DNA from 3 places in the Priestia sp. YIM B13491 genome. Region 3 is predicted to be linked to each of the others. Evidence: riboswitches for the same ligand, from Rfam matches in the RefSeq annotation. Region 3 holds a riboswitch; each other region holds the start of a gene.
What was found. A riboswitch is a leader RNA that binds a small molecule or an ion and turns the genes downstream of it on or off. The one in region 3 is predicted to bind ZMP and ZTP.

Region 1 (8,105 bases), on a different contig from region 3:
ATCTGCACTTTTAGCAGTGAAAACACCTGTAGCAGCGTGGGCCCACATGAATAAAGCTAAAGCAGATACGAGTGATGCTGTAATAAACCATGGAATGCCTTTAGGTCCTTGTGTTGGGATCGTTAATAGCTGAGGTGCATCCTTTGCAACATTGTCGATCATGTTGCCCCAGCTTCCAAAATGCATAATTGGCAGAGAAACAACCATAAATAACATAATGGCCCATACTAAAATATCTTTAATAATTGCCGTATATGTGGGACCTTTAATTCCGCTGAAAAAGGTATAAAGAGCCACAAGAAAGAATGAAAGAATAACGACTGCTTTTACGTTAATGTAGCCAGTTCCTGCAACGCGAAGAGTATCTTGAATACCGCTAAGCTGAAGATCAATATATGGAATGAGCATCAATACACCTACTATAGCAATTAAAGAGGAGAGAAATTTACTGCTAAAACGTTCTCTGGCATAATCAGCAAGCGTAGTAAGTTTGTGCTTTTTAGCAACAGTCCAAAGCTTTGGAAGAAAAAAGTATGAAATTAAAAAGGCTAAAACAGAGTAAGGGATGGCAAAAAATGCGATGCTTCCTCCCTGATAAGCTGTACTTGTAAGACCTAGGAATGTATAAGCAGTATATAAATCTGCTCCTACTAAAAGCCAGACGAGCAGGCTTCCAAAACGTCTTCCACCTACAGCCCACTCTTCAACTGAGCTTCTAGATGATTTGTCACGTCCCGCTATAAAGCCAATTGCGATAACAACAAGAACAATTGCTGATGTGATTAAAAGTGCTGTTAAATTTCCTTGCATTATTCAATGTCCCCCCAAGATTTTTGTAAACGATAAATAATAAATGTACATACAGGCGTTAAGAAGACCCATAAAAATAACCATAAATGCAAAAGAGGTAATCCAAAAATAATTGGATGAATGTTATTTACAAAAGGTAAAACAGCGAATTGAGCAATAAATGGAATGATGAATAAAATAAAAATTATGAATTTTCTGTTCAATTTTACTCCTCCTACTAAAAATTTATCTAACAATGTTCACTATGATAGCAAGTCTGACATGGTAAAGCAATAAGTTTTTTGAAAATTTCGTTATAATCTATGAAAATTTTTTTAGAAAAACAAAAAAGAGCTTGTGATGAGAGTATATTTGAAATGATTATGAAAGAAAAAAAGGGGAATAATCTAAGCGAAGTTGCTCTTGAAGCAAAAAGAGAACGGAAAAGAAGAAATTTAGTTTTGACCGGGAAGTTTTTGTTATTTCGCTGAGATAAAGTATATTGCTATTGCATCATAAGAAAAGAATTTGTATGTTCAAATAGAGATTCATGGAAAGAATAAAACAGAGCAAATAAAAAAACTAGACAATAAGTGCTTGTCTAGTTCCACCACTCTGTCAATGGTCCTTTGTCGCCATAAACAGGATCTGTTGTAGGAATAGGTACTTGTGCAATTTCATCAAATACGTGAGGGCGGTCAGTTTGTTTTCCTGTTCGTAAATTGTAATCCATGCCCTCTGGATAAGCTCCAACCACTTTAAAATCAGCAGTTGACTGCAGACGCATATGCCCTGTTCCTGCAGGAAGTACGAGCACATCGCCAGCATGCACCACGATATTTTCCCCCATATGTCCACCTAGTTTTAAACGTGCAGATCCGCTAATTACACCTAGTGCTTCATGGGAATTGCTGTGGTAATGGTGAAAATCATGTATGCCACCTACCCAGCTGTTTTTCCAGTTGTGAGAATTAAAAATGCTCTCCACTTTCTCTTTCTTACTAATAAATACGTGTTCATACAATAAAACTGGAAGACGAGGGTGATTTGGAATGGTTCCGTCGTCATCAAAATAAAGAACTTTTACATTTGCATAATTCATAAGCATCCCTCTAACAATCTTTTTTCGTAATTTTCCCTGTTTTTTGCTTGCGTAAACAGAGAAGTTTGCTCGAAGTACTTCATTTGTTGCGAAGTGCATGATATGTAGGTTTTAACGTTTTCCTAAAAGAAGTCTCCCACTTCAAGCGTAGCTAAGTGGTGGACAGTTCACTTTAGTATCTTTTCTTCATATTGTATATAAGTAAAGGGTCTAGTGCAAGAATTCTATGGATATATAGCTGTTAATTCTTATTATGTAAATGAATACTATATATTAGTATAATCTTTAGAAGGTAATCTACTCGTGGAGTAAAAGAATCAAACAACAAGAAAAGTTAGGGTTTTAGTTATTTTTGTAATTAAAAAGAGGTTTCTAGAAGTTTTATTCGGAATTTTACGAATAATTTATTATTTTTATAAAAGTAATGTAAACATTTTTGTGTATTGAGTAATAGAAATGAATGTTATATACTGATAAAAAATATATTCCTATATGTGACTGGCGCAACATGGATGACCATGGGGGAGCATATAGCGTATAAGCCGCGCGCCTGGGCAAACACTTGAGAAATTTTCGCAAGTGTTTTTTTTATTTTCCTAGGGAAGAGGAGTAGATTTGGATGAGCAATATGCAAAGGAAGATGGGAACATTTGCTTTAACCATGACAGGCATAGGTTCGATTATCGGTTCAGGGTGGCTGTTTGGAGCATGGAAAGCAGCTCAAATTGCGGGACCCGCGGCTATTTTTTCATGGGTTATTGGAATGGTGGTTATTTTGACCATTGCTCTATCATATGCTGAACTGGGCGCGATGTTTCCACAAGCAGGGGGGATGGTTAAATATCCTCAGTATTCACACGGATCATTTATTGGTTTTTTGGCTGCTTGGGCTAACTGGATTTCAATCGCTTCAACGATAACAGTGGAGGCTATTGCATCTGTGCAATATATGAGTACTTGGCCGTGGAAATGGGCTCGCTGGACTCACGAATTAGTAGATAATGGAATTTTAACGTCCAAGGGGTTGGCAGTTGCGTCTTTGTTATTATTCGTTTACTTTTTTGTGAACTATTGGACGGTAAATCTCTTTGCTAAAGCAAACTCATTTATTACGATTGTTAAATTAATTATTCCTGGTTTAACGGCAGGGGCTTTATTTTTTGCTGGTTTTCATAGCGGAAACTTTTCAAGTGAGCATGGGGTTGCCCCTTATGGATGGGCCAGTGTTTTAACGGCAGTGGCAACATCAGGTATTGTGTTTGCATTTAATGGGTTTCAAAGTCCTGTAAATATGGCAGGAGAAGCAAAATCACCTAATAAATCGATTCCGGTAGCTGTAATTGGTTCAATTTTTATTGCAGGAATTGTATACATTATATTGCAAATTGTTTTTATCGGAGCAGTAAGTCCGTCATCAATTGCTGATGGATGGAATCATTTGAATTTTAATTCTCCTTTTGCTGATTTAGCGATTGCGCTTGGAATTAACTGGCTAACAATTGTGTTATACGCAGACGCATTTGTTTCTCCTTCCGGCACAGGTGCTACATATACGGCAACTACTTCTAGAATGTTATACGGGATGCAGCAAAATGGATATTTGCCAAAGATCTTTGGTACGCTTCATCCACTTTACAATGTCCCGCGCCCAGCTATGTGGCTAAATTTAGCAGCTTGCTTTTTGTTTCTCTTTTTATTTAGAGGATGGGGTGTCTTAGCAGAAGTGATCTCAGTAGCGACGCTTATCTCTTATATTATGGGTCCTGTAGCGCTTATAACATTAAGAAAAACGGCTTCACACTTTTACCGTCCATTTTATTTAAAAGGGGCATCAGTTATTGCGCCATGCGGCTTCGTTTTTGCTTCCTTGACGCTTTACTGGGCAAGGTGGCCACTTACAGGTGAAGTGATCTTTATTATGGCAATTGGCCTGCCTGTTTATTTTTATTACCAAGCGAAAAATAAATGGGTGGGCTTTAAAAAAGAATTTTTAACCGGGGCTTGGATGCTTATCTATTTAGCGTGCATGATTTTTATTTCCTACATAGGAAGCGAAAAATTCGGAGGCAAAAATATTTTGCCTTTCGGATGGGATATGCTAGTGATTGCTTGCGTATCATTAGCTTTTTATTACTGGGGAATTAAGAGTGGCAAATCTAACCGATATATGAAAGAAGCTGAACAAATCAATCAAGAAAATTTTAAATCTAAATAAAAAAACACGAGCCAGTGCTCGTGTTTTTTTATTTAGGTGAGTGGAGAGTTTAGACTTAGTTTTTATCAAAATATTGTAAAAAATATAGATTTTAAGGTTTAAGTATTTATACAGAGGGAACCTTTATTTGGGATAAAGTTCTAAAAAAACAAAATAAAGGGGATTAGGCAGCTGTGAAAAAAATGAATGTTTTGGCTTTAGCTTTTGTACTTATGCTAGTATTAGCGGCTTGCAACAGTTCTAAGGAAACGGGAGGGTCTACTTCGGCTAAAAATAAGGCGATTGAAGCATCTATTGACAGCGCTTCTTACATTTTAGTAGATAGTGATGAAGGAGCTACAAGTGAAGAAAAAGGGCTGTTGAAAGTTGATTTAAAAGTGAAAAATGTCTCCAAAAACAGTATATCTTTATCGGATTATGACGGTGTTTATTTATACGAAGGAGATGAACAGCTGTCTCCAAAAACGGGAGTGAACAGTCGTGAGCTCGGACTAGAAAGCAGTGCATCTGACAAAATTGGTGCTGGAAAGCAAAAAAATTTAACGTTTGTCTTTGAAGTCAAAAAAGATAAAAAGTATAAAATTGGGCTTCAGCCAAAATCATCTGATTATGATGAAGAAATTGACGAAGTGACATTAACACTGGATACAAAGAAATACGCGAAAAGCTATAATAAGCTGCAAGACCCAGAAAAAGCTCTGCAAGCTTATACAGAAGTCCTTTACTTAAATAAAGAAAACGTAGACTATGATAAATATGTAACAGCAGATAAAACAGCTGTTATAGAAGAACAGAAAAAAGCGTTTAAAGAAGAATTAAAAGGTGCGTTTTCTAATAGTTTAACCGACAAAGCAAAAAAAGACTTTTTTAACATGTATAAAGATGTTTTAAAAGAAAAAGCAAGCGTGAAAACAAATGTGATTGCGAATGCAAATAATAAAGCAGTAGTAGAGGTGGAGTACACGACTCTTAATTTATCAGACTTGTATTCATACGTATCGCAGCTTAAACGAGCCTACACAGAGGAAACGAAGGATTATGATACAGAACACTCTGAAGAGTTTGCCGCTTCTCACTTCAAAGATATTGTAAATGAATTGGAAACAAAAGAAGGAAGTCGCCCCCTACGAATTTTTATGGTGAAAGAAGATGGGAAATGGACTGTGAAACCAAGTGACCTATACAGTGATTCTTTAGGTAAAACGTTTGGATCAAGCTATATTCGATAGACAAAAAAGAGAAGAATTTTTCTTCTCTTTTTTGTTTTCTGTAAATAAATCAACGAGTTTTTTGTAAAGCTAAATTTATCAAAATATGCTAGTATAGGTTCATTCATTCTTTTATTCTTATTATGATAGGCATCAATGGAGGTTCTTACTAATGAAAGCAAATTATTGTAAAGATACAAAGGCTGTTCGAACGAGCCGCATTTTTCCTAATGATATTAATAATCACAATACGTTATTTGGCGGAAAGTTAATGAGTGATATTGATATGATTGCGTCCATTTCAGCTTATCGTCACAGTCGTACAGAGTGTGTAACAGCTTCAGCAGACTCTATTCATTTTCTGCACCCTATTACGCCTCAGGATTCTGTATGTTTGGAGTCATACGTATCATGGACAGGTCGTTCATCCATGGAAGTGTTTGTGAAAGTGATTAAAGAAAATTTAAAAACCGGGGAGCGTCAAATTGCAGCCACATCATTTTTAACTTTTGTGGCAATGGATGATGATGGAAAGCCCCGTGCAGTACCGGAGCTTATTCCAGAAACAGAAGAAGAAAAATACCTGTTTCAAACGGGGGCAGATCGCGCTGCCACGCGTAAGCAAGTGCGTAAAAAAAGCAATGAACTAGCATCGGTATTGGATTTAGGACAACCTTGGTAGCATAAAAGAGAGGCCGAGACAAAAGTGTTTTAGCTCAAATGAAAAACGAACCAGTGATCAACGTGTTTGATTAGTGGTTCGTTTTTTTTGTTATGGTGAACGTAGGTTTCATCTGTTTCGTTCCTTCTAGCAGTTGATTGGAGAGCAAGACGAAGACTACGGGGGAAAAGCGAAAGAGACGAGGAGGCTCATCGACCGCCCGCAGAAAGCAAAGTCTTGCACAGTAATCAACTGCGGTGTCACAAGCGGTTCAGCTTATGTATCCCATTTGTTCGTCTTTAGATTGGATTCATTTAGTTATGTCTTAACCTCTTTCTATATTTGATGAATCTCCTCTCCTGAACGAGAGGAGGAAATAAAATTATATGAAATTTATTTTCGTTCATGGTAATATGGATTTAATATAATTTTCTAAAAAGTTTAAAAAGTACAACATTTATAAAGAAAGGTGTCGTGTCTAATGGTAACAGTAGAAGCAGCAGAAAGACAAAACAGCAGCACTGCCCTGCGCCGTGATGTAAAGTTTCTCGGTCAATTGTTAGGGAAAGTTCTGGTTCACCAAGGTGGAGAAGAACTGCTCAACAAAGTAGAAAAAATACGCGAAGTAGCAAAATCACTTAGAGAAAACAAAGATGAAGTTATCTATAAAGAAATAAAAAATGAAATCGTTACTCTTGAACAGCCGATGCGCGAGCAGGTTATTCGGGCGTTTGCAGTTTATTTTCATTTAGTTAATATTGCAGAGCAAAATCATCGAATTCGTCGCAGACGGGAATATCAGCAGCAAGAAGATTCTATTATGCAGCCGGGCTCATTGGAAAGTGCCGTTGTTTCGCTTAAAAATAATGGAGTGGCGCCAGACGTAATTGCTAACTTGCTTCAAACTTTATCTCTAGAGCTCATCATCACTGCTCATCCAACAGAAGCCACTAGACGAAGTGTTCTTGATATTCATAAACGAATGGCTGAGCTTCTCAAAAACTTGGATAATCCAACGTTAACAAAACGCGAACGTACGGAAATTGAAGAAAGACTGTTTAGCGAAGTGTTGATTTTATGGCAAACAAATGAACTGCGAGATCGCAAGCCAACCGTAATGGATGAAGTATCGAATGGATTATATTATTTTGATGAAACGTTATTTGAAGTGCTTCCTCAACTTCATCAGGAGTTGGAAAATTCATTGCAGGAGAATTACCCCCAAGAAAATTGGAAGGTGCCTAATATTCTTCGATTTGGTTCATGGATTGGCGGAGACCGGGATGGAAATCCAAACGTAACTCCCAAAGTAACGTGGCAAACGCTTGTCAAACAAAGAAAGTTAGCTATTCGTAAATATAAAGAGTCGCTTACTCAATTGAGACAAAGGTTAAGTCAGTCTACAAAAAGAGTCGCAGTTTCAGATAATCTGCTTGATTCTATTAATCAAGAAATATCGCTGCTGCCTGAGAAAAAGCGATGGAGAATCAAACACGAAGTGTATCGCTGCAAGCTTACGATTATGCTTCATAAATTAAATTTAGTTGGAGAGTCGGAAGCGGGTTATCAAAGGTCGGAAGAACTTCTACATGATTTACTTCTAATCAAAGACAGTTTGCAAAAGCACCAGCCTCAGGATTATCAGTTAAAAAGCTTATGTAAATTAATTCGCCAAGTTGAGCTGTTTGGTTTTCATTTAGCAACGCTTGATATCCGTAATCACAGCGGGGAACATGAAGCGGCAATCAAAGAAATTTTCCATGCGGTTTCTTTAGCTGAAGATTATTCAGCGTTAACAGAAGAGAAAAAAGTTGAGCTGTTAGGGAAAGTTCTTCAAGACCCAAGACCTGTGCTATCGTTTGTAGAGAATTACTCTAAAGAAACGCAGCAAGTAATTGAAGTATTTAATATGATACATCGAGCACATAAAGAATTTGGAGAAAGATCTATTGAAGTCTACTTAATCAGCATGACGCAGTCTGCAAGTGATTTGTTAGAAGTCATGGTACTTGCCAAAGAAGCAGGTATTTATCGCCTTCATGCAGATGGCCGCATTGAAAGTAAGTTAAATATAGCTCCGCTGCTTGAAACGATTGATGATCTCACAGCGGGTCCTAAAATTATGGAACA
Region 2 (8,105 bases), on a different contig from region 3:
ATGTAACCTGCTGTACATTTGGAGGAGACGATTTACAAACCTTATTTATCACCACAGCTAAGGAAGAAGAAAAATACGAAGAAGCTGCCGGCTCTCTTTTTTCATGCCGAGTAGGAGTAAAAGGCGTCCCTGCTTATACTTACGTATATTAGATAAGCGCTTGGAAAAATGTAATGATTCCTAAAGCCAAGTAACGAGAGATGTTACATACAGCTTCTACAATTCCTTTACGTTGTGTTCACTTCTTTACATTTTATTCTTTATGAGGAAGAGGAATAAAATATGGGGACAACGAATTTCCATAAAGAAGCCTTTTAAAGAATATGAACACTTCTATTAGGTAATAATGGGAAAAGGTACAAAAGGAGGAATTGTTTTGGAACAAACATTGTATGAAAAAGTGGGCGGACAAGAAGCTATTGACAAAGTAGTTGATTATTTTTATTCTGAACTCGTGTTAAAAGACGAAACGGTCAGTCACTTTTTCGAGCATACGGACATGGATAAACAGCGTCGACACCAAGCCAAGTTTATAAGTTTTGCCTTAGGTGGACCGAATCAATATTCAGGAAAGTCGATGGCCAAAGCACATGCAAATATGAATATTCAACCCGAACATTTTAATGCAATTGCTAAGCATCTTCACGATGCACTTGCTCACTTTAATGTTGAAGAGCCTGATATTGACCAAGCATTAAGTAAAGTTGAATCCCTAAGAAATGATATTCAATATAAATAAATCATAAAAAAGAAGGTTACTGTGACCTTCTTTTTTTTATGCTCAAAGCTGTGATGTATGAAGGAAACATGGAAAAGATATCGTAATATGATAAAAATGCAATAGGTGAAAATATTTATTGAAAGTCTGGGAGTGGGAGTATGTCAGCAATTAATGGGAAGCAATACGTAGAGAGAATTAATCAATTAAAAGCAAATGTATGGGTTGATGGCAAGCTCGTAACAGGCGATATATCAGAACATCCGGCTTTTAAAGGAGCCATTAACAGTCAAGCTAAGCTTTATGATCTTCAGCATGATCAAAAAATTAAAGATATCATGACATATCAATCTCCGGCTTCTAAAGAATTTTTTGGTACATCTTATTTACAGCCTAAAACAAAAGAAGAGTTAAAAAAAAGACGAGAGATGACCCAGCAATGGGCGCAATTAACCCATGGTATGATGGGAAGAAGTCCAGATTATATGAATACCGTATTAATGGCTTTTGCATCCTCTGCAGAACTCCTGAGAGGAACGGAAAACTGCTTTCCTGAAAACATCCTTTCTTATTATGAATATGTGAGAGAGCAAGATTTATCGCTCACTCATACATTCATCGATCCTCAAGTCAATCGAATCCAATTTTATTACGAGCAAAACGACGAACCGATAGCAGCAAAAATAGTTGATAAAAACAATGAGGGAATCGTTATCCAAGGCGCGAAACTGCTTGCTACACAGGGCGGAATGACGGATGAGCTGCTCGTACTGTCTTCAGCGGGCATTCAAGGAAAAGAAAAAGGATTTGCTTTTTCGATTCCAAGTAATACAAAAGGAATTAAATTTATTTGTAGAGAATCATTTGCAGGAAAAGAATCGACGTTTGATTATCCATTAAGTTCTAGATTTGAAGAAATGGATACAGTTGTTGTTTTTGACCATGTATTAGTACCGTGGAACCGCGTTTTTTTCTATGAAAATGTAGACGTATCAAATACATTCCTTGCTTCTAGTTCCTTTTCAGCTTTTGCTCTGCATCAGGTAACTTCAAGGAGAATTGTCAAAACAGAGTTTGTATTAGGGATTGTACAATCTCTGATTGAAACCATTAACATTACGGATTATCCGCATGTGCGAGAAAAAGCAACGGAGCTTATTATTGCTTTAGAAACAATGAAAGCTCTCGTGATGAAAGCAGAAGAAGAAGCGGAAATTGATCCATGGGGATACATGCGTCCGAATGAAACTACACTTCGTATTGCCGCAAATATATTTTCAAAAACATATCCTACCTTTACAGAGATTATCCAGCTTTTAGGTGCAAGCGGACTAATGGCAATACCAACAGAAAATACGTGCCGCTCATTGGTTAAAGAAGATATTACGCGTTATTTACAAGCTAAATCGAGAGGGGCAGAAGATCGAATTAAGCTTTTTCGACTAGCGTGGGATTTAACTATGAGTCCGTTTGGCACAAGAGAAACACTGTATGAACGTTTTTTCTTTGGAGAGCCTGTACAGTTAACCAGTTATCTGTACTTATCTTATGATAAAGAGCGCTATGTACAGAGAGTAACCGATTTTTTGAAAAGTTAACGGAGAAAACGAATCTCCGCTGGGTATGATAGTTTAGTTACTAAAACAGCGGAGATGCTTATTGAATAAATTTTAAAAATCTGCAATAATTTTCAAGGAATCATTTCTGTGAAAATACTAAGGAATACTATAAAGGTAGGATGTGACAATGAAGCAATTAATCTATTTTGGTTTAGAACAAGCAAAATCTTGTGTTTTTCCTGTTATCATTTTTCTTACGTTGGCTATGACAAAAATAATTGAAGTACCGTTTATTTCTAGATATGACCTTATTCTATTAGTCTGTCTAGGAACTCAAGTTTTAATGGTGATGTTTAAACGAGAAACGCTTGATGAAGTAAAAGTCATCGCAGTATTTCATTTAATTGGACTAGCGTTAGAACTCTACAAAGTTCATATGGGCTCATGGAGCTATCCGGAAAAAGCTTTCACTAAAGTCTGGGGAGTTCCGCTGTACAGCGGATTTATGTATGCTAGTGTAGCCAGCTACATGTGCCAAGTGTGGAGAAGGCTTGAATTAAAGCTTACGAACTGGCCTTCTACATGGGTTGTCAGTATACTAAGTGCGGCTATTTACCTTAACTTTTTCACGCATCATTTTATTTACGACTTCCGCTGGTTTTTAAAACTTTTTACTTTACTTATTTTCTATCGAACTTTTGTATATTTTACGGTTAACAAACGTACATATCGCATGCCTTTAGTATTGTCTTTTGTACTGATTGGCTTTTTCATTTGGATCGCTGAAAATATCGCAACATTTTTCGGAGCATGGCAGTATCCAGATCAACAGCAGCAGTGGACAATGGTTCATATAAGTAAAATTAGCTCTTGGCTTCTTCTTGTGATTGTTAGTTTCTTGATTGTTGCTTTACTAAAGCATTTAAAAGAAAATCAAAGCCAATTTAAACAAAGAAAGAAATCAAAAGAAACAAACGAAATATATGAAAGATAGAAACATAACTATGTACACGCTGTTAATATGAAGTGCAGAACCTTTGGAGGCTTATATGCAAGAATATATTTTTTATCTTCCCTATTTTAAATCAGCGGGGAAGACCATAGCGGTTACAAATGAAAATGGAGAAAACGTCGGACAGCTTAAGAGAATGCATAAAAATATGTGGACGAAAAGTATTGATTTTTTAACTCGTGATGGACTTCCAGTGTTAGATTCTATTTCTTGGTTTCCTATCTTTTCCTGCGGCTTAAAGGTACATTTACAAGTTCAATGGAAAGGAAGAACGGTGTTTATTGATCACGTAAAAAAACACCGGTGGGTGATAAAAGAAAATGGAAAAACAGTGGGAGATCTATTAGGTAAAGGAATAATTAACAACGAAGGAGCACAAGAAATTAGATGGGGAAATAACGTCTACATGTTAAGCAGTCATGAAGCTGTAGAGGAAGCGTGTATTTTTAATCAAAAAAGAGAAAAAGTCGCAGAGTTTAAATCAGACCTTTTTCATTTTAAAGAAGGCAAACACTCAATAAGAGTAACAGAAGAACTGCCCGTACCCATTTTTATCGCTTCTTACTATATAACTACTTTTATTATGCCATACATATAATCAGGCGCAGAATCATTCTGCGCCTGATTTTTATATCATGATTTTACAAATATCATTTGTGAATTCAACGGGATCACTAATAGATAAACCTTCAATTAGAAGAGCTTGGTTATATAATAAATTTGTATAGAGGTCTAATTTCCCTTTATCATTTTCAAATGCATCTTTTAAAGAAGCGAATACATCATGATGTACGTTAATTTCTAACACTTTTTCTGCTTTTACATGCTGATTATCAGGCATAGCACTTAAAATTTTCTCCATTTCAATCGTTACTTCACCATCAGCTGATAAGCAAACGGGGTGTGTTTTTAAACGTTTAGACGCGCGCACATCTCCTACTTTTCCCGCCAAAGCTTTTTTCATATAGTCAAATAGCTCTTTATTTTCTCTTTCCTCAGACTCATTGAGCTCTTCTTCTTCTGCTTCAATCCCTAAGTCACTGCTTGAAACAGATTTAAATTCTTTTTCTTCGTACGTCATTAACATTTTAATTGCAAATTCATCGATATCTTCTGTAAAATACAGAATTTCGTACCCTTTATCTGCAACCAATTCTGCTTGAGGAAGCTTTTCAATTCGGTCATACGATTCACCTGATGCATAATAGATATACTTTTGATCTTCAGGCATGCGCGATACATACTCATCTAGTGTTACGAGCTTTTTCTCTGTAGAAGAATAGAATAAAAGCAGGTCTTTTAATACGTCTTTGTTGCTGCCAAAGTCACTGTAAACGCCGTACTTCAACTGGCGGCCAAATGATTCATAAAACTTCTCGTACTTTTCACGTTCGTTTTTAAGCAAGCTTTTTAATTCATTTTTGATTTTCTTGCCGATGTTTTTGGCAATCAGCTGAAGCTGGCGGTCTTGCTGCAAAATTTCACGTGAAATATTAAGAGATAAATCTTCAGAATCTACCATACCTTTTACAAAGCTAAAGTAATCTGGAAGAAGATCTGCACATTTATTCATAATTAAGACGCCGTTTGAATACAGTTCAAGCCCTTTTTCAAATTCTTTTGAGTAGTAGTCAAACGGACTATTTTCTGGGATAAATAAAATGGCATTGTAGCGAATCGTTCCATCCACATTAATATGAAGGTGAGTGAGCGGTTTATCAAATCCGTAGCGCTTTTCTGAATAAAACTGCTCATAGTCTTCTGAAGTCAATTCATTTTTATTTTTCTTCCAGATAGGTACCATACTGTTGATAACTTGCTCTTCTGTATAATCTTCTAGCTCGTTATCAGCACCTTCTTTAGGACGTTTTTCCGTTATGTCCATTTTAATCGGGTAGCGGATAAAGTCTGAATACTTTTTAATGATCTCTTTTAAACGATACTCTTCTAGATACTCATCATATGTTTCATCTTCTGTATTTTCTTTAATTTTTAAAATAATTTGAGTCCCAACCGTTTCTTTTTTGCAAGGCTCGATTGTATAACCATCAGCACCAGTAGATTCCCATTTATGGGCTTCATCGCTGCCTAACGCTTTACTAATCACCGTCACGACATCTGCCACCATGAACGCTGCGTAAAACCCAACGCCGAATTGGCCAATAATCGTGTGCCCGTCCTTTGTTTCATTTTCGTTTTTAAACGCAAGGGAACCACTTCGCGCAATTGTGCCCAAGCTGCTTTCAAGCTCTTCTTGCGTCATGCCAATTCCAGTATCCGTAATGGTTAAGGTACGGTTAGTTTTATGTGGTGTTACTTTTATGTAATAGCTTTCTTTGTTAAAACGCAAGGAGTCGTCTGTTAAGGCTTTGTAATAAATTTTATCGATTGCATCGCTTGAATTTGATAGAAGTTCTCTCAAAAATACTTCTTTTTGAGAATAGATGGAATTAATCATCATCTCTAATAATCGCTTTGATTCGGCTTTGAATTCTTTTTTTGACATAAGAAGTTCTCCTTTCCAAATAGGGCTTATAAAATAATTAGCACTTGAGTGGATAGAGTGCTAATCACTCTTTTTATTTAACATGTATTAGGATATTTGTCAATATATTAGGAGATTCGCTAAAGAGAGTAAAAATTAGACTGAAAAAAGCAAACTTTTAAAAAAAAGGTTGAACGTTCTGAAAGAGTTTGCTAGAATATACTTAATTTCAAAGACTATATGTGACTGGCGAAACGCGGATAACCGTGAGGAAGCATATAGTGACGTAGCCGTTCGCCTGGGCAGAGGTAAGGGATTAATACATATCTCTTACCTCTTTCTGTTTAGGGGGAGAGGATATAGAAGTTATCACACATGTAGGCTGAAAAACCAGACTTTTTAAAAAATTAAAATTAAGTTCCTTTATCCAAAGGTAAAAACATGTAAAACTACGATGATAATCAGAGGAGAGTACAAAATGAGCACATTAACATTAGAAAAAGTACAAACAATCAAAACATTAAACAACATTGCACAAAAAGGTCTAAATGTTTTTAATCAAGAAGGTTATCAAATTGACAACGACAGCGAAAATCCAGATGCGATTGTCGTGCGTAGCTTTAACATGCACAGCATGACATTTGACCAAAATTTAAAAGCTATTGCACGAGCTGGAGCAGGGGTTAATAATATACCGGTGGACGCTTGCACGGAGCAAGGTATCGTTGTATTTAATACGCCAGGAGCTAATGCAAACGCAGTAAAAGAAATGGTTTTAACTACAATTATGGCTTCTTCTCGTAACTTATTTGCTGGAGTTGAATGGACAAAAGGATTAGATGGCCAAGGTGATCAAATTCCTAAATTAGTTGAAGCAGGTAAAAAACAGTTTGTTGGAAAAGAAATCAAAGGTAAAACGTTAGGCGTTATTGGTTTAGGTGCAATTGGTGCTCTTGTAGCAAACGATGCGCTTGATTTAGATATGGACGTAATTGGTTTTGATCCATTCATTTCTGTTAATACAGCTTGGAATTTGTCTCGCAACGTACAGCGTGCAATGTCTCTAGAAGAACTATTTGCAGCATCTGACTATATTACGGTTCACGTTCCATTAACGGACGATACAAAAGGTGTTTTCAATAAAGAAACGTTTAGCATCATGAAACCTGATGTTCATATTTTGAACTTCTCACGCGGTGAGCTTGTAAACGAAGAAGATATGAAAGCTGCTCTTGAAAGTGGAAAAGTTGGACGATACATTACAGATTTCCCAAATCAAAATGTCTTGAACATGAAAAATGTTGTGCCAATTCCTCATCTAGGGGCATCAACTCAAGAATCAGAAGAAAACTGTGCGGTAATGGCAGCACGTCAAGTGAAAAATTTCTTAGAAACTGGAAACGTTAAAAACTCAGTGAACTTCCCGAATGCATCTCTTCCTTACACTGGGAAAAAACGCGTAGCTGCTTTCCATCACAACGTGCCGAATATGGTAGGACAACTTACGCAAGTTTTCTCAAACTACAATTTAAACATCGCAGATATGGTGAACAGAAGCCGCGGTGAATATGCGTATACAATGATCGATATTGACAATCAAGTAAGTGACGAGATTGTGCCTGAGCTAGAAGAAAAAATTGGTCAAATTGAAGGAATTATTACAAGTCGTATTATCTAATTTGGTTACTATCATATTCTAGTGTTGCAGCCCTAACTTAGAAAAGTTAGGGCTGTTTTTACATAGTGTTTATCTTCATATCATTTCCTTCATTCCCATAGCATATAGAAATACCTTTAAAGAGGTGAACGTTTTGTCAGGAGAACTGATCGGAATTTTGATAGGGTCGCTCATCGCGCTGGCAGGAACATTCATTACGTCTGTCGTAGCCATAGTGATGTCGAAAGAGCAATACAAGCAAGAGCTTCGCAAAGCATTTATCCAAAAGAAAGTTGATGCCTATACCCATGTGTGTCAAGTTATTCTAGCTATAAAAAACGATTTACTTACAAAAACTGTTTCTTCAGCCGGATTAAACTGGACGGCTCAATCTATTAACAAACTAGCAGATGTGTGTATTACGGAAGGGCTATGGATCGATGAAGAAGACAGCAAAAAGCTGGAGGTTCTGCAGAAGCAGCTTTCAAAATTTGTATTTGATGAAATAGAACTGTCTAGACATGATATTCTCACAGTCTGTTATGAAATTATTGAATATTGTGAAAAAAAGGTAAGGATTCTTCATTTTATGACTACAAAAGAATAGGTGATTACTACTTTAAGAAGTGATAGTAGAAGTATTAAAATAGCATCGAAGTATAAAGTCAAAAAAA
Region 3 (8,105 bases):
CCATCACACCCTCTATTGATGAAGTTCCATATTCAACAGAGGGCTTTTGCTTGTATTAATTTCTTGATGAATTAATCTTATCCTCTTTGTTTGGATACCTTATAGGCAGGAGGAATGATTTATGAAAATTAAGTTTATGTTTTTCTTTATAGTATGCTTTCTTACTTTTTTGCCAATTGTTTCAGCTGAATCGCCACTTAGAGCTGCTTTCATTCGAGAACATCAACTTTGGATGATAGAGGGTAACAAAGAACAGCAACTTACAAAAGGTCGGTACATTTATTCTCCAAAGTGGTCACATGATGGACGTTTCATTGCTTATTTAGACGGAGATAAAAATGGGGAAAATACTCATTTGTTTGTTTATGATACAAAACAGAAACGTAGCTACCAACCTTATGAAACAATTGAGACAACCAGTTTTGAATGGTCACCAACCACCAATCAAATTGCTTATAATGCTGGTGGCGTACTTAACGTTACAAAAACAAAGAATGGTCGCCCTATGGGATTTGATAATGTTTCATTAGGTACTAGTGATTTTACATGGTTTCCAAATGGAAAAGAATTTCTTGTTTCTTCACAGTCACATTTATTACCTACTGGCTGGGGACCAGTTCACCTTTTTAGAGTTCCTATCAATGCGAATCTAAATACTGAAAAGATAAAACCCTTTTACACAATTAAAACGAATACACCTGACTTGTTTGCAATTGATGCAAATTATTTTAAATGGAGTACTGATCATAAATGGGTTAGCTTTCTTGCTACGCCTACAGCTTCGTGGTCAGCCGATAGCAATACCCTCTGTGTGTTATCATCAACGGGGAAACATTTTCAACCTTTAGGAAATATGCTTATGAATGAGGAGTGGATGAAATGGGCGCCTACAGAAAATAAACTAGCCTATATTTCAGGTGAAGGCAGATTTCTTGTTCAGGACAAAAAGACAACAGTTGCTGATATCCCAGCTTCAAATCACCAAAAACATTATACACCTAACGGTTTTGTTGATCTTGATATTGAGTGGCTTTCTCCAAATGAAGTTATAGTTGCACGCGCGAGAGAAAATAAGGAGTGGAAAGAAGGCCCTGTACCTACTATGTTTTCAAAATTATATGTCATTAATATAAAATCGGCAGAGCAGAAGCAAATTTCTTTCCCAAAGAGAAGTGAAGTGGATATTCGACCTCAAGTTATTGGTTCATATATTACCTGGTATCGACAAGGAAATCGAGGAGATGTATGGGTTAAAGAAGGAATAAAAAGTCATGCTTATCTGTGGATCAAAAATATAGATGAAGCACCTATATTTTTCTATGGGAATCGGCTATGAAGTCAGAAAAGATAAACAGGAAGAAAGTATTAACAAATATTTTATTTCAACAAAAAATAGAAAGCCTTCTTTTTTTAAAGAAAGGCTTTCTTCCAGCATTCTAGATGAAGTAATAATAAAATTAAGTGTATTTATTTAAATTAACGTCCTGTTGTATTTTTCTTACTTTCTAATACCTTACTTAAATTGTTAAAATCTCGAACCACTTCCAGCATTGATAATTTCTTCGCCAATAATTTCCCTTTTTTTATGGATTTGGAAGCCTCATCAAATAAATTCGCTTTTATTTGGGCATCTGCAAGGCAATACCAGTAATACCAGGCATCCAATTTTCTAATTTTATTTTTATAAAACTTTTCAATAATAGGATAATATGTAGAATATAATTCTTGATTATAAACTAGTTTTTCACCATTCCATTTTAATACATCTACAAGATAACTATCACCAATGTACATATGCCAAGTTGCAATACCAACCTTTTGGTTCCCTTTTACTAAATCTATTTTATGGTATGGTTCTTCTTCAATTTCTTTGAAGGATGTATCATCCCAATGAATAACTTTAAGCTGACTTCCTGCTGCTGCTCCAATTGTAACTCCCCATAAGTAGTCCTTCACACCATTCCCTGTAATATCAGCTAGTCCTGAAAAGTCTAAATCTACTCCTTGAACTTGGTCATTAAATAGCTTTCTCCAATTTCCATCCTTTTCTTTTTTTAATATCATTACTCCAAATTGAGAAGGAGAGGGTTGTTCTTTTGCTTTAATTTCATAGGTAATAATGATCTCCTTTTGTCCATCATGATTAAAGTCATAAAATTGAATTGGTTTTGTGGATGGAGGTCTGTCAGCTTTTATAAGAATTGCATTAGACGGAATGGAATTTTTAATCATTTTCATTAGAGACGGGCCCTGAATTTGCTCCGCCCGAACAAGTACTGAAGAAAGATTCATCCCTCCAAAGATCAATAAAATAATTAGTGTTATTTTCATTGTAATATGCCACCTTTAAAGGATATTACAATTAGTGTTTCCAAAAGCATTACGTATATTATGGAGGCAGTTAAATACCCATCTTTAGGTATTCTTTGTAGTTGGGGGTCATAATAATATTTTATATTGTCTGAAAATAGAAAAGATTCGCCGTTACCACAACATCAAACCAAATGCTTTACAAATAGAACACGGTCCTGATTAACTCCATCATAGTTAGTATGTAAAGATACATTGTCTAAATTCTTATCGCCTTGTTCAATATTAAATCCCATTTTTGTATGATAAGCAATTGAGATTTTATTACCAGGAGACGTTACACATCGAATAGTATTTCGTCCATTTTGTTTAATAACATCAAAAAAATGACTATATAATTGTTTTCCAATCTTCTTTCCTCTATAATCTGGATGAACTCCGACAAAATGAATATATGCTTCATTCATATGTGATTGAGATAAGAAACCAATTAGAAAACCTATAATTTCACCTTTTTCTTCAGCAATAAAACTTGTATTTTGAAAATGATCAAAGAATAGCTTTGGCAACATATCAGACATTTGTCTACCATTCCACCACTCATTAATTAAGGGAGATATTACGTAATAATCTGCTCCCTCTACTGAACGAATTTTCATTCTAACCTCTCCCTATTTTATTTATAAATTTACTTAGGTTAATGCTGCCACAGAAAAAAATGTTATGTTGATAATTATCCCTCCAATAGATCAATCAATAGTACAAAAGGGCATAGAATATACAAAGGCAGTTACCATAATCACAATTATCTGTAGTCTATTTTTAACTCTTAATAAATAAAAACTTTCTGTCCAACTACTAATTTCAAAGGCATTAAAACTAAAATGTAAAAAGGGGTCAGTAACATTTGAATTCAAGAGTTACTGATCTCTTTTTCTAAGATGAAAATTTATATAAATAGTGCCATCAAGATAATATCAGCGTAGGATCCATCTTTAAGCTTAATTTGATTTATTTGCCTTCCTTCTTCTTTAAAACCTAACTTTTTATATAAATGGATAGCTCCTTTATTATTTGAGAATACATCTAAATTTATTTTTTCTAGTCCCTCTTGTTCTTTTGCCCATTCTATTAAATAAGAAAGTAACGTTGTTCCGACTCTCTTATTTGAAAACTCGTGCTTAACGCTAATGCCAAACGAGCCAGTATGATGCAAACGCATATAGGAAGGCCTGTAAAAAGAAAGAAATCCAATAACTTGATCATTAAATTCTGCAATTAATGTTAAACCACCACCTTCTTGTCTCATTTGTATCTTTTTTCGATATTCTGCTGCCGTTTCTTGCACTTCTTCAGGTAGCCGAAGAAGAGAATCAGTTGTTCCGACGATATCTTGCTTTATTGCAACGATTGCATCAGCATCTTCTATGGTTGCTATACGTATATTCATCATGAAGTGCATTCCCCTTTATTATTAAATTAAAGATAGATAATCAACTAACCAAAATTAATTGTAAATAATTCCCTTACAACTTTAATGATGAAACACACGAATACCTGAATGAGCCATGACCATCCGATATTCATTTGCTGCGTCTGTAACTTGATCGTCTCGTAAAGAATTTCCTGTTTGAACCACATACTTAACGCCACTTTGAGCTGCACGATCAATATTATCACGGAACGGTAAAAAAGCATCGGAAGCATAGGAAACGTCTTTTAATCTTTTTAACCATGCTGTTTTCTCACTTTTATTTAACCTAGCAGGCACTTCTTGAAAACATTTTTGCCATTGTTCATTTTCTACCTTCGTAATATCATCATTCAACCATCCATCAATTGCATTATTCACTTCTACACGAGAAATGCCTTCTCTGAACTTCATGTTAAGAGCCCTTGGATGTTGTCTTAGCCACCAGTTGTCAGCTTTTTCAGCTGCCAACCTTGTACAATGAATACGAGACTGTTGTCCAGCACCAATTCCAATCGTTTGGCCATCTAAAGCGAAACAAATAGAGTTTGATTGTGTATATTTCAATGTAATAAGAGCAACAAGAAGGTCTCTCTTTGCATTATCAGGAATATCACATTGAGTCGTAACAATATGATTAAAAACTTCTTTCCCAATCTGTACATCATTTCTTTGTTGTTCTAGAGTAATACCAAATACCGTCCTTTTTTCAATTCGATCAGGCACATAGTTTGGGTCAATCTCTAAAATTAGATATTTTCCTTTCTTTTTCTGTTTCAAAATCTCTAATGCTTCTTGAGTGTAGCTTGGTGCAACAATCATATCAGAAACTTCTGTTTTGAGGAGAGTAGCTACAGTTATATCCACTTCATCACTAAAAGCAGCACAATCTCCAAACGAAGACATCCTATCTGTCCCACGCGCTCTTGCATAAGCAATCGCTAAAGGAGACAGGTCTAGGCCTTCAACAAAATAGGATTCAGTAAGTGTCTCATTTAGTGGAGAGTACACAGCTGCACCTGCTGGACTTACGTGTTTAAAAGATGCAGCTGCAGGTTGACCAGTCGCCTGTCGAAGCTCCCGGACCAGTTGAAAAGCATTTAATGCATCTAGAAAGTTAATATAACTTGCCTCTCCATTTAAGATTTTAATAGGCGTGTTCTCAGCATTCTGAACTTTAGCTTTACTTTGATTTGGATTCATCCCATATCGTAAACAAATTTCTTTCACTTAAAAATCTCCTTTCTAAATAAAAAAAGTATTTGAACTCATGTTCAAATACTCTGCCCAGGCGTACGGCCGTTACCTATGTGCTTCCTCATGGTTCTCCATGTTTACGCCAGTAACACATAGTCTGTTTTATAAGAAAATTTTACATAATAAAAGTAATTTTAACAATACTTTTATCCAAATTTTTCTTTTTTATTATATATCATATACAAATCTAATTTACATAACACGTATTATTGGAAATAATGCAAAATTAGCTGCTGCTATAATCTTCTTTAGTAAGTAAGAAGGATGTTGTAACCCAGTTGGCTTATAAAACTCTTCATGTGTATACTTAAATCCTAGTTTTTTAAGTAATCTTGCAGAGTCTTTATTTTTAGGGTTATGTCCAGCGAATAAACCATTTATTGGAATGTTATTAAAAGAATAATCTATGACTGCTTGAGCTGCTTCTTGAGCTATTCCTTGTCCCCAATAGAGAGGCTTTAAATGTATTCCGAATTCAAGAATTTTATCTTGAGTATTATAAGGACGTACGCCACAACAACCCACATGTTCGTTTGTCTGAAGTAAAAAAACAGGCCAGTACTGAATATTATTTTGAAGATACATCTCTATTTCTTTATCGAGTCTATTCTGTATTTGATTTATAGACATTTTTCCATTTGCAACAATGAATTTCGTTACATTTTCATCTCCCCAAAGAGAATTTGCATATTTTATATCATCGCTATCCCAAATAGAAAAGCTTAACCTTTCAGTCTTTAAGAAATACTCTCTGATATATATCCTCCTCTGCATGCTTTTTATCTTAATTGTATAATATTCACAAATCTGGTTATCATGATATACCTTACCCGAACTTAAAAGGAGCTAGTATCTAAAAACTGTTTTTCAGAAATCACCTGAATTCCAGCCCTCTTAAATAAAGCAGTTGTAACCCCTTCACCAGCTATCTTTGTATTAGAAAATTCTCCATTATAAATCATAGTACTTCCACAAGAAGGGCTACTTTCTTTTAATACAACATACCTAACATTAGCCTCTTGAATAGTGTTTAATGCTTTATAGGCTCCTTCTATATATAATTTTGTTACGTCGTTTCCAGACTTTTCTATTACCTTAGCATTTCCATCTAATACATCTTCTCCAGTACCCCCTACAATTTCTGCTGATTCACGTGGAGTTGAAAAGCCCCCTAAGAGTTCAGGGCATATTAATAATGCTCTGTCTTGCTCGACTAATTCCTTAATCTTCCCTACTAAACTATGCGATCCGTTATATCTACACTCTATTCCTGCTAAACATGAACTTACTGCAATCAAAAAGACATCCCCTTAATTAACTACCTTTTTATGCCATTCTATCATAATAATTCTTTGACGAGCGCTATATACGGTATACATTTGTAGTTACCATAATGGACTTTATAGGTAGTCATAATAAATAAAAGAGGTAAGCCGTTAATTAAGGCTTACCTTTCTATTAACCTTGTAGTTGTTCGTGAGTATCTATTTTCTCCTTTCGTGTAACCTTACGAGGTTCAGGTAGTAACAAGTTTAAAATGGCTGCTCCTGCTAAGATCATAATTGAAAGATAAAAAGAAATATTATAACTACCTGTTTCGTTATAAAATAAACCTGGTAAATAAGCGCCCAATGCCGATCCTATTTGATGGCTAAGGAATAACCATCCTAAAATAAAGCCAATAGAGTATTCTTTAAAATATTGGGTAGCTAGTAATTGAGTTGGGGCTACAGTTGCAAAGTCAACCAATCCAAATAATACTGCAAAAATAAGCAATAATGCAGAATTATGACTGTACAAGAGAATACAAATAGATATCGCCCTCATTCCATATAAAAGAAATAACATTTTGCGACTACTCCAGCGATCAGCCACAACACCAGATAGTAAGATACCTATAATATTAAACCCAGCGAGTATACTTACGGCAGCACTAGTAACACTTGTTGAGAATCCATGATCATGGGAAAAAGGAATAAGGTGTGTATCCATTAATCCTGTAGTAGTGAAACCACAAATAGCAAAAGGTAAGATTAAAAACCAAAACTCTCTTTTTAGAAAGACACTCCATATTGAAGAGTTTGTGCTTAAAGCTTTTTTTTCGACTGTATCTTCTTCTACGATTTCACCGCCAATAGGAACTAAACCTTTCTCTTTAGGATGATTCCGTAAAAATAAAAGGACAATAGGAAAGACAATAAGCACTAAAAAGGCGCCTAATATAACAACTGTCATTTTCCAGTTAAGCCAATGAATTAACATGAGAGACCCTGGGACAAGAAGCATTTGTCCAGCACCAAAACCAGCTTCCATAATTCCAAACGCAAGTCCACGTTTTTCGTTAAACCAATTGGTCACAACCACTGTTGCGGCTACATTGGAGGCTCCTCCCACGCCGAGAGAAACCATAATTCCGTAAAGAAAGAATAATTGCCAAGGATGATTTACAAAAGAGGTGAGAAAAATACTTATACCTACTAGAAAAGTGCTAAAGGATAAAATGAGACGAGCACCCAATTTATCTACCAGTCTTCCAATGAGTGGTTGAGACAGCCCATAGATAATAAAACTCAATGTTGAAATAAGAGAAATCGTTCCTCTATCCATTGAGAAATCTGTTTCCCAAGGCTCAACAAAAGCTCCAAATGAAAGCCGAACACCTTGAACGGCTAAAAAGGTCAAAAATGTAACAAAAACAATAATCCAAGCGTAATGAAATGTTCTTTTCATATATTCCCCTCAACTAAAAGTAATTATTTTTTTCTTAGCTCTAAATCCCAGCGTTCTTCTATCAAAGTAGCTCCCCACAAGGATTTTTTCTCTTGCACTTCCTTTATTTCAAACCCAAATTTTTTATAGAGTGGTCTAGCTGTCACCATATCACTAACAGTCCAAAGAAAAAGGCGTTCATAATCAAGTTCTTTACAGTATTGAACTAGAGAGTTAATAAGTTGACTCCCTATTCCTTTTTTGTGAAATGACGGATTTACTAAGAACCATCTTAACTGTCCTATCTTATTGCCATCATTCACTAAGCCAATACAGCCTGCAAACTCGCGATTTATTT

Region 1: another riboswitch for ZMP and ZTP. It lies ahead of ACFX4E_RS09905 (glutamate/serine transporter AimA); the one in region 3 lies ahead of ACFX4E_RS27625 (phosphoribosylaminoimidazolecarboxamide formyltransferase).
Region 2: another riboswitch for ZMP and ZTP. It lies ahead of ACFX4E_RS18085 (phosphoglycerate dehydrogenase); the one in region 3 lies ahead of ACFX4E_RS27625 (phosphoribosylaminoimidazolecarboxamide formyltransferase).

What each region holds. Positions count from the first base shown of each region.
Region 1 covers NZ_JBHZOR010000002.1:761,040-769,144, reverse strand. The annotation lists gene ACFX4E_RS09920 (sodium:solute symporter family protein) at 1-810, opposite strand, end outside; gene ACFX4E_RS09915 (DUF3311 domain-containing protein) at 810-1,013, opposite strand; gene ACFX4E_RS09910 (cupin domain-containing protein) at 1,391-1,990, opposite strand; ZMP/ZTP riboswitch at 2,376-2,454, shown strand; gene ACFX4E_RS09905 (glutamate/serine transporter AimA) at 2,511-4,106, shown strand; gene ACFX4E_RS09900 (DUF5105 domain-containing protein) at 4,289-5,335, shown strand; gene ACFX4E_RS09895 (acyl-CoA thioesterase) at 5,487-5,996, shown strand; gene ppc (phosphoenolpyruvate carboxylase) at 6,457-8,105, shown strand, end outside.
Region 2 covers NZ_JBHZOR010000004.1:608,632-616,736, forward strand. The annotation lists gene ACFX4E_RS18055 (SMP-30/gluconolactonase/LRE family protein) at 1-152, shown strand, start outside; gene ACFX4E_RS18060 (group I truncated hemoglobin) at 377-739, shown strand; gene hpaB (4-hydroxyphenylacetate 3-monooxygenase, oxygenase component) at 880-2,316, shown strand; gene ACFX4E_RS18070 (DUF817 domain-containing protein) at 2,465-3,271, shown strand; gene ACFX4E_RS18075 (tubby C-terminal domain-like protein) at 3,327-3,887, shown strand; gene htpG (molecular chaperone HtpG) at 3,918-5,795, opposite strand; ZMP/ZTP riboswitch at 6,007-6,085, shown strand; gene ACFX4E_RS18085 (phosphoglycerate dehydrogenase) at 6,253-7,452, shown strand; gene ACFX4E_RS18090 (hypothetical protein) at 7,577-8,038, shown strand.
Region 3 covers NZ_JBHZOR010000022.1:13,060-21,164, reverse strand. The annotation lists gene ACFX4E_RS27650 (hypothetical protein) at 1-4, opposite strand, end outside; gene ACFX4E_RS27645 (TolB family protein) at 122-1,336, shown strand; gene ACFX4E_RS27640 (hypothetical protein) at 1,477-2,331, opposite strand; gene ACFX4E_RS27635 (GNAT family N-acetyltransferase) at 2,496-2,969, opposite strand; gene ACFX4E_RS27630 (GNAT family N-acetyltransferase) at 3,260-3,763, opposite strand; gene ACFX4E_RS27625 (phosphoribosylaminoimidazolecarboxamide formyltransferase) at 3,845-5,011, opposite strand; ZMP/ZTP riboswitch at 5,060-5,138, opposite strand; gene ACFX4E_RS27620 (GNAT family N-acetyltransferase) at 5,231-5,812, opposite strand; gene ACFX4E_RS27615 (2-thiouracil desulfurase family protein) at 5,875-6,336, opposite strand; gene ACFX4E_RS27610 (MFS transporter) at 6,497-7,768, opposite strand; gene ACFX4E_RS27605 (bifunctional helix-turn-helix transcriptional regulator/GNAT family N-acetyltransferase) at 7,792-8,105, opposite strand, start outside.